DNA from 3 places in the Anaerostipes sp. Marseille-Q3525 genome. Region 3 is predicted to be linked to each of the others. Evidence: predicted binding sites of a transcription regulator. Region 3 holds the regulator's gene; each other region holds the start of a gene.
What was found. Region 3 encodes HrcA, which represses chaperone genes, less so after heat shock. Its sites were predicted from a motif close to TGTTAGCACTCNNNNNNNNNGAGTGCTAACA; they were not measured.
Positions count from the first base shown of each region.

Region 1: a site for HrcA is predicted at 2,824-2,854, ahead of KE503_RS09960 (co-chaperone GroES). Genes of this name have one in related genera too.
Region 2: a site for HrcA is predicted at 2,983-3,013, ahead of clpB (ATP-dependent chaperone ClpB). Genes of this name have one in related genera too.

Region 1 covers NZ_JAGTTT010000020.1:26,504-31,554, forward strand. Annotated here, with positions in the region: gene radA (DNA repair protein RadA) at 1-50, shown strand, start outside; gene KE503_RS09945 (glutamine--tRNA ligase/YqeY domain fusion protein) at 106-1,776, shown strand; gene KE503_RS09950 (PTS sugar transporter subunit IIA) at 1,843-2,250, shown strand; gene KE503_RS09955 (PTS sugar transporter subunit IIB) at 2,247-2,732, shown strand; gene KE503_RS09960 (co-chaperone GroES) at 2,903-3,175, shown strand; gene groL (chaperonin GroEL) at 3,230-4,855, shown strand.
Region 2 covers NZ_JAGTTT010000002.1:187,534-192,584, forward strand. Annotated here, with positions in the region: gene KE503_RS02155 (sensor histidine kinase) at 1-816, shown strand, start outside; gene KE503_RS02160 (L-lactate dehydrogenase) at 956-1,903, shown strand; gene KE503_RS02165 (ribokinase) at 1,982-2,881, shown strand; gene clpB (ATP-dependent chaperone ClpB) at 3,097-5,051, shown strand, end outside.
Region 3 covers NZ_JAGTTT010000015.1:31,302-36,352, reverse strand. Annotated here, with positions in the region: gene KE503_RS08530 (fructose-6-phosphate aldolase) at 1-543, shown strand, start outside; gene KE503_RS08525 (DeoR/GlpR family DNA-binding transcription regulator) at 636-1,394, shown strand; gene KE503_RS08520 (hypothetical protein) at 1,491-1,793, opposite strand; gene hrcA (heat-inducible transcriptional repressor HrcA) at 1,956-2,990, shown strand; gene grpE (nucleotide exchange factor GrpE) at 2,965-3,576, shown strand; gene dnaK (molecular chaperone DnaK) at 3,627-5,051, shown strand, end outside.

The DNA of each region.
Region 1 (5,051 bases), on a different contig from region 3:
TGAGACTCGTAGGAGTTTCAAATGTTATGGAAGCATTAGATCTTATATAATATATTGATTGCAAGTATATACAAGATACATTATAATCAATATAGAAAAAACTATATGGAGGAAAACATGGAAGAAACGATTTCTAAGAATTTTATAGAACAGATCATTGAGAAAGATATCGAGGAGGGACGCTGCAAGAAAGTTGTCACAAGATTCCCACCAGAACCTAACGGATATCTTCATATCGGACACGCAAAATCTATTTTATTAAATTACGGACTGGCTCAGGAATATGGCGGAGATTTTCATTTCCGTTTTGATGATACAAACCCTACAAAAGAGAAGGAAGAATATGTAAATTCCATCAAGGAAGATGTAGAATGGTTAGGTGCAGACTATCATGAGCATATTTACTATGCATCAAATTATTTTGACAAGATGTATGAATGTGCAGAATTCTTGATCAAGAAAGGAAAAGCATATGTCTGTGATCTTAGTGCAGAACAGATCAGAGAATATCGCGGAACATTGACAGAACCTGGAAAGAACAGTCCATATCGTGACCGTACACCAGAAGAAAACTTAAAGTTATTCCGTGAAATGAAAGAAGGAAAATATCCAGACGGAAGCAAAGTACTTCGTGCGAAGATTGATATGACATCTGGAAACATCAATATGAGAGATCCAATTCTTTACCGTATTGCAAGAATGGAACATCATAATACAGGTAACAAATGGTGTATCTATCCAATGTATGATTTTGCTCATCCATTAGAGGATGCATTTGAAGGAGTTACACATTCTATCTGTACACTGGAATTTGAAGACCACAGACCATTATATGACTGGGTAGTCAATGAATGTGAATTTGAAAATCCACCAAAACAGATTGAATTTGCAAAATTATACCTGACAAATGTCGTTACAGGAAAACGTTATATTAAGAAATTAGTAGAAGATGGAATCGTAGACGGATGGGATGATCCTCGTCTGGTATCCTTATCTGCACTTCGAAGAAGAGGATATACACCAGAATCTATCAAGAAATTTATGGAACTTGTGGGAGTTGCAAAGAGTCACAGCTCTGTGGATTCTGCAATGCTTGAATATTGTATTCGTGATGACCTTAAATTAAAACGTCCACGTATGGCAGCTATTTTGGATCCGATCAAACTTGTGATCACAAATTATCCGGAAGGTGAAGGAGAGCTTGTAGATGTTCCGAATAATCAGGAAAATGAAGAGATGGGAACAAGACAGGTACCATTTTCAAGAGAATTATATATTGAACGTGAAGACTTCAAAATTGAGAAGCCTAAAAAGTATCGTCGTTTATACGTAGGAAATGAAGTTCGTTTAATGAATGCATATTTTGTGACATGTACAGGATATGATGTAGATGAGGATGGTAACGTTACATGTGTATATGCAACATATGATCCAGAATCCAGAGGAGGAAACAGCCCTGATGGAAGAAAAGTTCGTGGAACAATCCACTGGGTATCAGCTAAAACTGCGAAAAAGGCAGAAATTCGTCTATATGAAAACATTGTAGATGAAGAAAAAGGCGTATATAATGAAGATGGAAGTATTAATGTAAATCCTAATTCATTAACTGTGATCAAAGAAGCATATGTTGAGCCAGAATTAGAGAAGTACGATAAAGGAGACAGCTTCCAGTTTATGAGAACAGGATATTTCTGTTTAGATTCTAAAGATTCTACTAAAGAACATATGGTATTTAATAGAATCGTAAGCTTAAAGAGCTCTTATAAACCAAACTAATATACGAAGCCTGTTATGAAAGATTTCAAGACAGGAGCAGTGGATGAGAAAAAGAGAGGAAATTAAATGAAGGTAATCGTGGTATCTCATGGAAGTTACGCCAGAGGACTAGTGGATACAGTACAGATGATCGCAGGGAAACAGGAAAACCTGGAAGCATTTGGACTGGAGCCGGAAGAATCTGTGGATACTTTAAAAGAGAAGATCAGACAAAGTATTGAACAGGCATCACAGGAAGAAGAGATTCTGATCCTCACAGATATTTTTTATGGAAGTCCGTTTAATACAGTTATTTCATTAATGCCAGAGTATGATCTTTACCACGTTACTGGAATTAATCTTCCATTGATGATGGAAGTCATTATGGGAAGAATTTCGGGAAAGCATGCGGAAGAAATCTGTAAAGAACTTCTTAAGGCAGCACCGGATACAGTACGGGATGTACGTGAATTATATAAGGAGGTAGAAAAATGAAGAAAATAGTACTGGCAAGAGTCGATGACAGACTCATACATACAGAGATTTTAACATTATGGGTGCCAGAAGTACGTGCAAACAGAATCCTTATTGTTGATGATATCGTTGCGAAAGATAAATTTCGAAGCAAGGTGATCAAAGAGATGGCACCAGATGGTCTTATCATTCACGTTTATGGAATTGACCGTGCAGTTGAAAAGTTAAAAGAACCACCATCATTTGATGGGGAACGAGTGATCGTGATCGCTGAATCACCAATAGTGTTTGAAGAACTGATGAAATGCGGAATCAGGATCACACAGCTTAATATTGGAGGTATGGGAATTCGAGGGGAACGAAAAACTGTGGCAAGAAGGATCGCATGCGATGACAGAGAAATGGAATCTATCCAACAGATGATTCGAAAAGGCGTCCACGTATATTTCCAGACGATTCCGAAAAAAAGCTGGGAAGAAGCGAAAAAATATATACAGGAATAAATACAAATACAAAAGAATGCAATCTCATTTAAAAAAAATTATAAAAAAAGGGTTGCATTTTTTTTACGCAGTGTTATACTTAAGAACATAGAGTTAGCACTCGATATGAGTGAGTGCTAACAATCGAAAATAAAAACAATTTTCTAATATATTTAGGAGGTAATATTATTATGAAGTTAACACCATTAGGAGATAGAGTTGTATTAAAACAGTTGGAAGCAGAAACAAAGACAAAATCAGGAATCGTCCTTACAACAGCAACACAGGAAAAACCTCAGGAAGCAGAAGTTATCGCAGTAGGACCTGGAACAGAAGATGTAAAGATGGAAGTTTCTGTAGGACAGAAAGTTATCTATTCTAAATATGCTGGAACAGAAGTGAAATTAGAAGATGAAGAATATATTATTGTAAAACAGAATGATATTTTAGCAGTTGTAGAATAATCAGATTGCAGAATCATTTTATTGCAGAATCATTTAGTCGGAGGTAATAAGATCATGGCAAAAGAAATTAAATACGGAATTGAAGCAAGAAAAGCTCTGGAAGCTGGAGTTAATCAGTTAGCAGATACAGTAAGAGTAACAATCGGACCAAAAGGACGTAACGTAGTATTAGATAAATCATTTGGTACACCACTGATCACAAATGATGGTGTAACAATTGCAAAAGAGATTGAATTAGAAGACCCATTTGAAAACATGGGAGCACAGGTTGTCAAAGAAGTAGCAACTAAGACAAATGATGTTGCTGGAGATGGTACAACAACAGCTACAGTACTTGCACAGGCAATGATCAACGAAGGAATGAAGAACTTAGCAGCAGGAGCTAACCCAATCATCCTTCGTAAAGGAATGAAAAAAGCTACAGAAGCAGCCGTTGAAGCAATCGCTGAGATGAGCAGCAAAGTTACAGGAAGAGATCAGATCGCGAAAGTAGCAGCAATTTCTGCAGCAGACGAAGAAGTTGGAGAATTAGTAGCAGATGCTATGGAAAAGGTATCTAACGACGGAGTTATCACAATTGAAGAATCTAAGACAATGAAGACAGAATTAGATTTAGTAGAAGGTATGCAGTTTGATCGTGGATACTTATCCGCATACTTCTCAACAGATATGGAGAAAATGGTTGCAGAATTAGATGATCCATATATCCTGATCACAGACAAGAAGATTTCTAACATTCAGGAAATTCTTCCATTATTAGAGCAGATCGTACAGAATGGTAAGAAATTACTGATCATCGCAGAAGATGTTGAAGGTGAAGCATTAACAACACTGATCGTAAACAAATTACGTGGAACATTCTCTGTATGTGCAGTCAAAGCACCTGGATATGGAGACAGAAGAAAAGCAATGCTTGAAGATATCGCTATCTTAACAGGTGGTACAGTGATCTCTGAAGAAGTAGGAATGGAATTAAAAGATGCAACAATCGATCAGTTAGGTCGTGCAAAATCTGTAAGAGTTGAAAAAGAAAATACAGTCATCGTAGATGGTGAAGGAGAAAAAGATGCGATCCAGGCACGTATCGCACAGATCAAAGGACAGATCGAAGAAACAACATCTGAATTTGATAAAGAAAAATTACAGGAAAGATTAGCTAAATTATCTGGTGGAGTTGCCGTTGTTCGTGTTGGAGCAGCAACAGAAACAGAAATGAAAGAAAGCAAATTAAGACTGGAAGATGCCTTAGCAGCAACAAAAGCCGCAGTAGAAGAAGGAATCATCTTCGGTGGAGGATCTGCTTATATTCACGCATCTAAGAAAGCAGCAGAGAAAGTAGCAGACTTAGAAGGAGACGAAAAGACAGGAGCAAACATCATCCTGAAAGCCTTAGAAGCACCATTATTCCAGATTGCAGTCAATGCAGGTCTTGAAGGAGCTGTTATCGTAAATAAAGTAAAAGAAGCAGAAATTGGAAAAGGATTCGATGCATTACATGGAGAATATGTAGACATGGTAGAAGCAGGAATCATTGACCCAGCTAAAGTAACAAGAAGTGCATTACAGAATGCAACATCTGTAGCATCTACACTGTTAACAACAGAATCTGTTGTTGCTAATATTAAAGAAGATGCACCAGCAATGCCAGCAGGAGCTCCAGCTGGAATGGGAATGATGTAGTTGAGTGGACGTCTACAGGGAGCAAAGCGACTCAAAGACTAAAATATATCCCCGGAAATTCGAAAGAATTTCTGGGGCTTTTTTATGCTTAAAACCGATACTCCTTCCCATCCTTCCAAACCACCCAATACTCTACATTCGCACAATCATCCACAATCGGAATGATCTTCCTCTGATCCAAAATTTCTTCAGGATA
Region 2 (5,051 bases), on a different contig from region 3:
CCAATTAACCAGATAGACCTTATACACCCTAAAAAGAACAAAACCTATAGTGAGTTGACGCCATTGCTTGATAAGATTGAAAAACAGAATATGGATATTGAACGCCAGATCAAAGAGATCAAGGAAGCAGAGAATATGCGAAAAGAATTTTCAGCAAACGTATCTCATGAATTAAAAACTCCATTAACCACGATCTCAGGATATGCAGAACTTATGAAAGACGGTCTTGTAAAGCCAGAAGACATGCCAAGATTCTCAGCAACGATCTATGACGAAGCAAGACGACTGATCTCCATGATCGAAGGGATTATCAAACTGTCTCGATTGGACGAAAATCGGGTGCAGCTAGATTGGGAGAATGTTGATCTTTATGAGCTTGCTTTTACTATCAAAAATGATCTTACAAGAAGAAGTCAGGAAGAAGAGGTCGCAGTTCATATCCGAGGAGTACATACAAAGATCCGAGGAGTTCAGCAGATTTTATATGAGATGTTCTTTAACATATGTGAAAATGCGATCAAATATAATCACAAAGGAGGAGAAGTCGTATTTACGATCTCTAAGATGAACGATTATCCGATTGTAATTGTAGAAGACACAGGAATCGGTATTCCAAAAGAAGATCTTGACCGTATATTTGAACGTTTTTACAGAGTTGATAAGAGCCATTCAAATCAGAAGAAAGGTTCAGGATTAGGACTTTCCATTGTAAAACATGGAGCAAAATTCCATAATGCTGAGATGGAAGTTGATAGTGAGCTTGGAAAAGGAACGAAGATCACTATCATATTTCCAAAACAAAAATCTGATCTGTAACGATAGTCTAGAAAAGAGGTAAGAATAAATGTTTATTCTTATCTCTTTTTTTGTCATGCTCCATACATATTACATTAAATTTTCTGCATAAATCATAAAATAAGAAAAATACTAAAAAGAAAAAAGGAGACAATATAAAATGCAATTAAATCAAAGAAAAGCTGCGATCATAGGCTGTGGTTTTGTAGGAAGTGCAACTGCATTTTGCCTGATGCAAAGTGGATTGTTTTCAGAAATTGTTCTGCAGGATGTGGACAAAGATAAAGCAGAAGGAGAAGCAATGGATATTACACATGGAACACCATTTGCTGGAAGAATGAAGATATATGCCGGAAACTATAACGATATGATGGATGCTGCGGTCATTATAATTACTGCCGGTGCGAATCAGAAAGAAGGAGAAACAAGACTTGATCTTGTGAAGAAAAATAAGAAAATCTTTGAAGAAATCATACCAGAGATTTCAAACAGGGATTATGAAGGAATTCTTCTGATCGTATCAAATCCTGTTGATATATTGACATATACAGCGATCAAGATCAGTGGATTTGAGGAAAATCGTGTGATCGGGTCTGGAACAGTTCTTGATTCAGCGAGATTTCGCTATCTGTTAGGGGAACATCTTGATGTAGACAGTAGAAGTGTTCAGGCATTTATTATAGGAGAACACGGAGACAGCGAGATCGCGGCATGGAGCAGTGTTAATGTATCAGGAATCCCAGTCAATGATTTTTGCGAGATGCGGGGACATTATGACCATGAAGAGGCAATGAAAGCAATTGCAGATAATGTAAAAGAAAGTGCATATAAGATCATCAAGAGAAAAAAAGCAACGTACTATGGAATCGCAATGTCAGTAAAACGTATCTGCGAAGTGATCTTAAAAGACGAAAAAGCAATTCTTCCTGTCTCAACCATGATGCATGGGGCACATGGAATTGAAGATATTGTATTAAGTATGCCAGCAATCGTAGGAAAAAATGGAATTGAGACACAAGTACCGATCGAATTAAATGAGGAAGAAGAAAGGAAATTAAAGCAATCTGCCAGGATACTAAAACAAATGATTGGAATTAAAAAAAGATGATGTTAAAAGAGTAGATTTTGTGGACGGAAGGATGTAAAATCATATTGAGTGTATTAAGTTTTGGAAAGAGAGGTTCATATGAAGATATTATCATTTGGTTCATTAAATATTGATTATGTATATTCTGTCCCACATTTTGTGAAAAAAGGAGAAACGCTGTCAGCAAAAGAATTAAATGTATACACAGGTGGAAAAGGTTTAAACCAGTCCATTGCACTTGCACGTGCAGGGGTTGAAACATATCAGGCAGGTGCGATCGGTACAGATGGAATGTTTTTGCTGGAGCAGTTGAAAGAAGCAGGAGTGAAAACGGATCTTGTCAAAATTCTTGACGATGTAAGGACAGGAAATGCGATCATACAAAATGACGATGAAGGTGATAATTGTATCGTTTTATTTGGAGGAGCAAATCAGGCGATCACAAAAGAACAGGTTGATGAAGTCTTTAAAGATTTTACAAACGAAGATTATTTACTGATCCAAAATGAGATCAACGAACTTTCATATATTGTAGAGAAAGCTAAAGAAGAGGGAATGAAGATTATCTTAAATCCATCTCCGATGAATGAGAAGATCATGAAGCTTCCATTAGACCAGATTGATTATTTTATTTTAAATGAGATCGAGGCAATGCAGATCCTTGAAATGGGTAAGCCAGAAGAGATTGATGGAAAATATATTGCCAGTCTGTTACATGAGAGATTTAAAGATGCAACGATCGTGTTAACTTTGGGAAGTGAAGGGTCTGTTTGTATTTCTGATGATGAATATGTAGAACAGTCAATCTACAAGGTAAAAGCAATTGATACAACGGCAGCAGGAGATACCTATACAGGATATTTTATTGCAGGAATCTTAAATGGAAAGACGATCAAAGAATCAATGGATATTGCATCGAAAGCATCTGCGATCGCAGTTACCAGACAAGGGGCAGCACCATCGATTCCTGTTTTGGAAGAAGTAGAAGAATATAAATAAGATAGATAGTTATAACAAGGAAGAACGATGAAATTTAGAATTTTGTTGTTTTTCCTTGTTTTCTTAACTATATAATAACGCGCAGAAGAAAAAAATAAAAAAATTAGCACTCACCTCTTGACAGTGCTAATAATGAATGTTATATTACGAATAGAACAAAAGATAAATGGATATCTTAATATAGATAAATACCCATTGGTAAAGGAGGAAAGAGTATGAACATCAATAAATTTACACAGAAGTCCATCGAGGCAGTCAATCAGTGTGAGAAGATCGCCTACGATCATGGACATCAGGAAATAGATCAGGAACACTTCTTATACAGCTTGCTTACGATTGATGATAGTTTGATCGCAAGCCTGCTTGAAAAAATGGGAATAAACAAAGAGACATTTTTAAGTCAGGTACAGGAATTACTGAATAAGAAACCAAAAGTATCCGGCGGTCAGGTATATATGAGCAATGACCTCAATCAGGTACTTCTTCACGGAGAAGACGAGATGAAAGCCATGAAAGATGAATATGTATCTGTAGAACATTTATTCCTTGCGATGATCAAACATCCAAATAAAGCAATCAAAGAATTATTCCGTGCATATGGAATCACAAGAGATCGTTTCTTACAGGTTTTATCACAGATCCGTGGCGGACAGAAAGTCACAAGTGATAATCCAGAAGAAACATACGACAGCCTTGAAAAATACGGATATGATCTTGTAAAGAGAGCAAGAGAGCAGAAATTAGATCCAGTCATCGGACGTGACAGTGAGATCCGTAACGTGGTTCGTATCTTATCAAGAAAGACAAAGAATAACCCAGTATTAATTGGTGAACCTGGTGTTGGTAAGACAGCCGTTGTTGAGGGATTAGCACAGCGAATCGTTCGCGGTGACGTGCCAGATCAGTTAAAGGACAAGACAATCTTCTCACTGGATATGGGTTCCTTGGTAGCAGGTGCAAAATATCGTGGTGAATTTGAAGAACGTTTGAAAGCGGTACTAGAAGAAGTTAAGAAAAGTGATGGTCAGATCATCTTATTCATCGACGAGCTTCATACGATCGTTGGTGCAGGTAAGACAGATGGAGCTATGGATGCAGGAAATATGTTAAAACCAATGCTTGCCAGAGGTGAGTTACACTGCATCGGTGCTACAACCTTAGATGAATATCGCCAGTATATTGAGAAAGACCAGGCACTGGAACGTCGTTTCCAGCCAGTTATGGTCGATCAGCCAACTGTAGAAGATACGATCTCAATCTTAAGAGGTATCAAAGACAGATATGAAGTATATCACGGTGTTAAGATCACAGATGGTTCTCTGGTAGCAGCAGCAACTTTATCAAATCGTTATATCACAGATCGTTTCTTACCAGATAAGGCGATCGACTTAGTTGACGAAGCATGTGCTATGATCAAGACAGAGATGAACTCTCTGCCAGCAGAACTTGATGAAGTTCAGAGAAAGATCATGCAACTGGAGATAGAGGAGGCAGCACTTAAGAAAGAAGATGACAGATTAAGTAAAGAGCGTCTGGAAGAATTACAGAAAGAACTTGCTGAGATGCGAGAAGACTTCAAGGCAAGAAAAGCAAGATGGGAGAATGAGAAAGCTTCCGTTGAGAAAGTCTCCAAATTAAGAGAAGAGATTGAATCTGTAAACAGCGAGATTCAGATTGCCCAGAGAAATTACGACTTAAATAAAGCAGCTGAATTACAGTATGGTCGTTTGCCAGAATTGAAGAAACAGTTAGAAGAGGAAGAAGAACGTGTAGCGAAAGAAGATCGTTCTATGGTAAGAGAATCTGTCACAGAAGATGAGATCGCCAAGATCATTTCCCGCTGGACAGGAATTCCAGTAGCGAAACTTACTGAAAGTGAGAGAAACAAGACCTTACATCTTGATAAGATCCTTCATGAAAGAGTTGTTGGACAGGATGAAGCTGTGGAACTTGTCACAGAATCTATCATCCGTTCTAAAGCCGGAATTAAGGACCCAAGCAAACCAATTGGTTCTTTCTTATTCCTTGGGCCAACTGGTGTAGGTAAGACAGAACTTGCCAAAGCACTGGCAGAAAGCTTATTTGATAATGAACAGAACATTGTTCGTATTGATATGAGTGAATACATGGAGAAACACTCCGTGGCAAGATTGATCGGAGCGCCTCCGGG
Region 3 (5,051 bases):
GTTCGTGAGATCATTGGAAAAGAAAGAAGCCTTCATGTACAGGTTATTTCATTAGATGCTGAGACGATCGTTAAGGAAGCTCATAGAATCTTAGAAGAGATCGATGATCAGGTATATATCAAAGTTCCTGTTTCATATGAAGGATTAAAAGCAATCAAGATCTTAAAATCAGAAAGAGTTAATGTAACAGCAACAGCAGTTTATGATCTGATGCAGGCATACTTTGCCTTAGCAGCAGGAGCTGATTATATTGCACCATATGTAAATCGTATCGGAAATCTTGGAGCAGATCCTATGGAATTGATCAGCAACCTGCAGGACCGCATTGAAGATGATGGATATGACTGCAAGATCGTAGCAGCATCATTCAAAGGCGTTGAACAAGTGAAGAATGCATTTAACTATGGAGCAGAAGCAATCACAGCACCATATGCAGTATTAAAACAGGTATTTGCAAATCCTAATATTGACAAAGCAGTTACAGACTTCAACAATGACTGGTACGCAGTTTATGGAGAAGGAAAAGGAATCTGCGACCTATAATATAAATAAAGAAGATTTTATGATATACTGATTAGGAAAGAGCCGCAAGACGGCTCTTTCCTAATATATAGGGCAAGAAAGGAAAAAGTTTTATGACAGATAGACAGACGAAAATTCTTGAAATTGTAAATCAAAAAAAGAAAGTAGAAGTTGCAACATTATCAAAGATGCTTGAAGTATCTCAGGTAACGATTCGAAAAGATTTAGATGCATTGGAAGAGCTTAATTTTTTAACAAGAGAACATGGTTATGCAACAATGAAGAATATGTCAGATATTAGTAATCGTATGGCTTTTTGTTATGAAACAAAGCAGCGGATCGCAGCCAAAGCAAGCGAGATCGTATCAGATGGAGAAACGATCATGGTAGAATCAGGTTCAAGCTGTGCACTGCTTGTAAAACAACTTTCTGAAACGAAAAAAGATATTACGGTGATCACAAATTCATCATACATCGCACGATTTATCAGAGAATCTGAGGGTGGAGTTACAAAGGTTATTGTTCTTGGAGGAGAATACCAGAAAGAAGCAGAAGTTATGGTTGGACCATTAGTAAAAACCTGTGCAGAAGCTTTTTATGTAGATAAACTGTTTATGGGAACAGATGGATATATTCCTGGAATAGGATTTACTAGTGGGGATATGTTAAGAGTAGAAGCTGCCAAGAGTATGATGGGCTCTGCAAGGAATTCGATTATTCTGACAGATTCTAGTAAGTTTTCAGAACATGGAGTTGTCATGCAGTCAAGATTTAAGGATATTGATATGGTATTTACCGATGACCAGATTCCATCAGAAGCAAAAGAAGTGTTGGAGCAAAATGGTATTACGGTAGAGATTGTACCAAGATAGATATATTAATAAGAAAAAAGAGATAAAATCATACAAAAACCCGGAACATAGATTAAGGATCAGATGTTTCGGGTTTTCTTTTATAATTAAAGAATATCAGGGTATATGTAAATCCAATTTTTCTAAAATATAAGAGGTATAAGGATCAACTTCATTTATCTGAGAAAAAACAGATTGTATTTGTTTGGTTTCTTTGGTATGCAGTGATTTTGAACAAGCAACGATAAAAAATAAGAATAAAATAGAAAATCCAATTCTTAATTTTAAAAAGGACCAGTAAGTAGGAGTTTGATCTTTCTGATTATTTAAATATCTGTGAAAATCATGGTTAGAATTTAATCTTTGGTAAGTATTATTAAGCCGTGTTTGTTCTATATTAAAGTTCATATTTTTATGCATGAAAAGTACCTCCTTTTGTACATTCTATTCAAAGAAGAAAAAAATTGAACAAATTTTCAAAAAAAGTAAAAGAAAAGGTTGACATTAAAATGCGAAAGTGCTACTTTAAATATAGATGTTAGCACTCGACATAAATGAGTGCTAATAACAGGAGGCGAAGATATGGAGTTAAATGATCGTAAGAAGTTAATATTGAAAGCGATTATCGCCAATTACCTTGAAACCGGTGAGCCGGTAGGATCAAGAACCATTGCAAAACATCCGGATTTAAATCTAAGCTCTGCGACGATTCGTAATGAGATGGCAGATCTGGAAGATATGGGATTTATCTTACAGCCTCACACATCCGCAGGAAGAATTCCTTCCGATGCAGGATATCGTTTTTATGTAGACCAGCTGATGAGTGAGCGTGACAATGAGCACGAAGAGAAACAGGCATTGATTCAGAGAGTTGATAAGATGGAAGTCTTATTAAAGCAGGTTGCCAATGTATTAGCAAGTAGCACGAATTATGCAACGATGGTTTCTTCTCCACATTATCAGAATGTGACATTAAAGTTTGTACAGCTGTCTCAGGTAGACCATGAACATCTGCTTGCAGTAATCGTCACACAAGGCAATATCGTAAAGAACAAGATGGTCCAAGTCGAAGAACCGCTTTCTAATGAAGATGTTCTGAAGTTGAATGTGTTACTTAATACATTTTTACAAGGACTATCCTTACAAGATATCAATCTCGCACTGATTCAGACGATGAGAGATCAGGCAGGAATTAGACAGGATGTGTTAGAACGGATTCTTGAAGAGATCGCCAAAGCGATCCATGATGCAGATCATATGGAAATCTACACAGGAGGAGCAACCAATATCTTAAAATATCCGGAACTTGGAAATCCGGATACAGCAACAGAGCTTCTTGATACGTTAGTAGAGAAGAAAGCCTTGACACAGTTGGTTGATTCAACACTGGAATCAGATTCCGATAATCACACAGGAATTCAGGTTTATATTGGAGAAGAATCTCCAGTTAAGAATATGAAGGATTGCAGTATCGTAACTGCAACCTATGAACTTGCAGAAGGTGGTACAGGTACTGTTGGTATCATCGGACCAAAGAGAATGGATTACAAAAAAGTCGTTAAGACTTTAAAGAACCTCACTGAGGAATTAGATGATATTTTTAAAGACAAATCTTAAGAAAGGAAGTGATGTGATGAGTAAGAAAAACGAAAACATCAACGAAGAAGTAAAGAATGCAGAAGAGACTGCTGAAGATATAAAAGATACAGAGACAAAGGAGGAAACTTCCAAAGAAACAAAGGAAGCAACCGCTGATGACAAGATCGCAGAATTAGAAGCGTCCGTAGCAGACTGGAAAGACAAATACCAGAGACTGATGGCAGAATTTGAGAACGCAAGAAAGCGTACAGCGAAAGAAGCCACACAGCGTTATGATATGGGAGCGATGGGAGTTTTAGAAAAACTTCTGCCAGTCATTGATAACTTCGAGAGAGGCTTAGAAGCCGTATCTGAAGATGAGAAAGATTCCGCATTCGTTAAAGGAATCGAACAGATCTACAAACAGTTTACAGCTGTGATGGAGGATCTGGGAGTAACACCAATGGATGCACAAGGAAAAGAATTTGATGCAAATCTTCACAATGCAGTGATGCATGTCGAAGATGATGATCTCGGTGAGAACATTGTTGCAGAAGAATTACAGAAAGGTTACATGTACAAAGAAAATGTATTACGCCACAGTATGGTAAAAGTAGCTAACTAATATTTATATTATATATAGAAATAAGAAGAAATCTTAGGAGGACATAGATCATGGGTAAAATTATTGGTATTGACTTAGGAACAACAAACAGTTGTGTAGCAGTTATGGAAGGTGGAAAACCAACCGTTATTACAAATGCAGAAGGTATGAGAACAACACCATCTGTAGTAGCATTTACAAAAACAGGAGAACGTGTGATCGGTGAACCTGCAAAACGTCAGGCAGTTACAAATGCCGAAAAAACAATCGCTTCTATCAAACGTCATATGGGAACAGATTACAAAGTTCAGATCGATGATAAAGCATATTCTCCACAGGAAATTTCAGCAATGATCTTACAGAAATTAAAATCAGATGCTGAAAACTACTTAGGAGAGAAAGTAACAGAAGCAGTTATCACTGTTCCAGCTTATTTCAACGATGCTCAGCGTCAGGCAACAAAAGATGCTGGTAAGATCGCAGGACTTGAAGTAAAACGTATCATCAACGAACCAACAGCAGCAGCATTGTCTTATGGACTTGATAACGAAGAAGAACAGAAAATCATGGTATACGACTTAGGTGGTGGTACATTTGATGTATCTATCATCGAGATCGGTGATGGTGTCATCGAAGTATTATCAACAGCTGGAGATAACAAATTAGGTGGAGATGACTTTGATAATGTTATCACACAGTATATGTTAGATGAATTCAAGAAACAGGAAGGTGTTGACTTATCAACAGATAAGATGGCAATGCAAAGATTAAAAGAAGCAGCAGAGAAAGCTAAGAAAGAATTATCTTCTGCAACAACAACAAATATCAACCTGCCATTCATCACAGCAACAGCTGAAGGACCAAAACATTTTGATATGAATCTTACAAGAGCAAAATTCGATGAATTAACAGCTCATTTAGTAGAAAGAACAGCAGGACCTGTAAATTCTGCATTAAATGATGCTGGAATGACAGCTTCTGAATTAAGCAAAGTATTATTAGTTGGTGGTTCTACACGTATCCCAGCCGTACAGAGTAAAGTACAGCAGTTAACAGGAAAAGAACCATTTAAGGGAATCAACCCAGACGAATGTGTAGCAATCGGTGCATCTATCCAGGGTGGTAAATTAGCTGGAGATGCTGGTGCCGGTGATGTACTTCTTCTTGATGTTACACCATTATCACTGTCTATCGAGACAATGGGTGGAGTTGCAACACGTCTGATCGAAAGAAATACAACAATCCCTACAAAGAAGAGCCAGATCTTCTCAACAGCAGAAGATAACCAGAGTGCTGTAGATATCAACGTTGTACAGGGTGAAAGACAGTTCGCTAGAGATAACAAGTCTTTAGGAAGATTCAGATTAGATGGTATCGCACCTGCAAGACGTGGAGTGCCTCAGATCGAAGTAACATTCGACATCGATGCAAACGGTATTGTAAATGTATCTGCAAAAGACTTAGGAACAGGAAAAGAACAGCATATCACGATTACA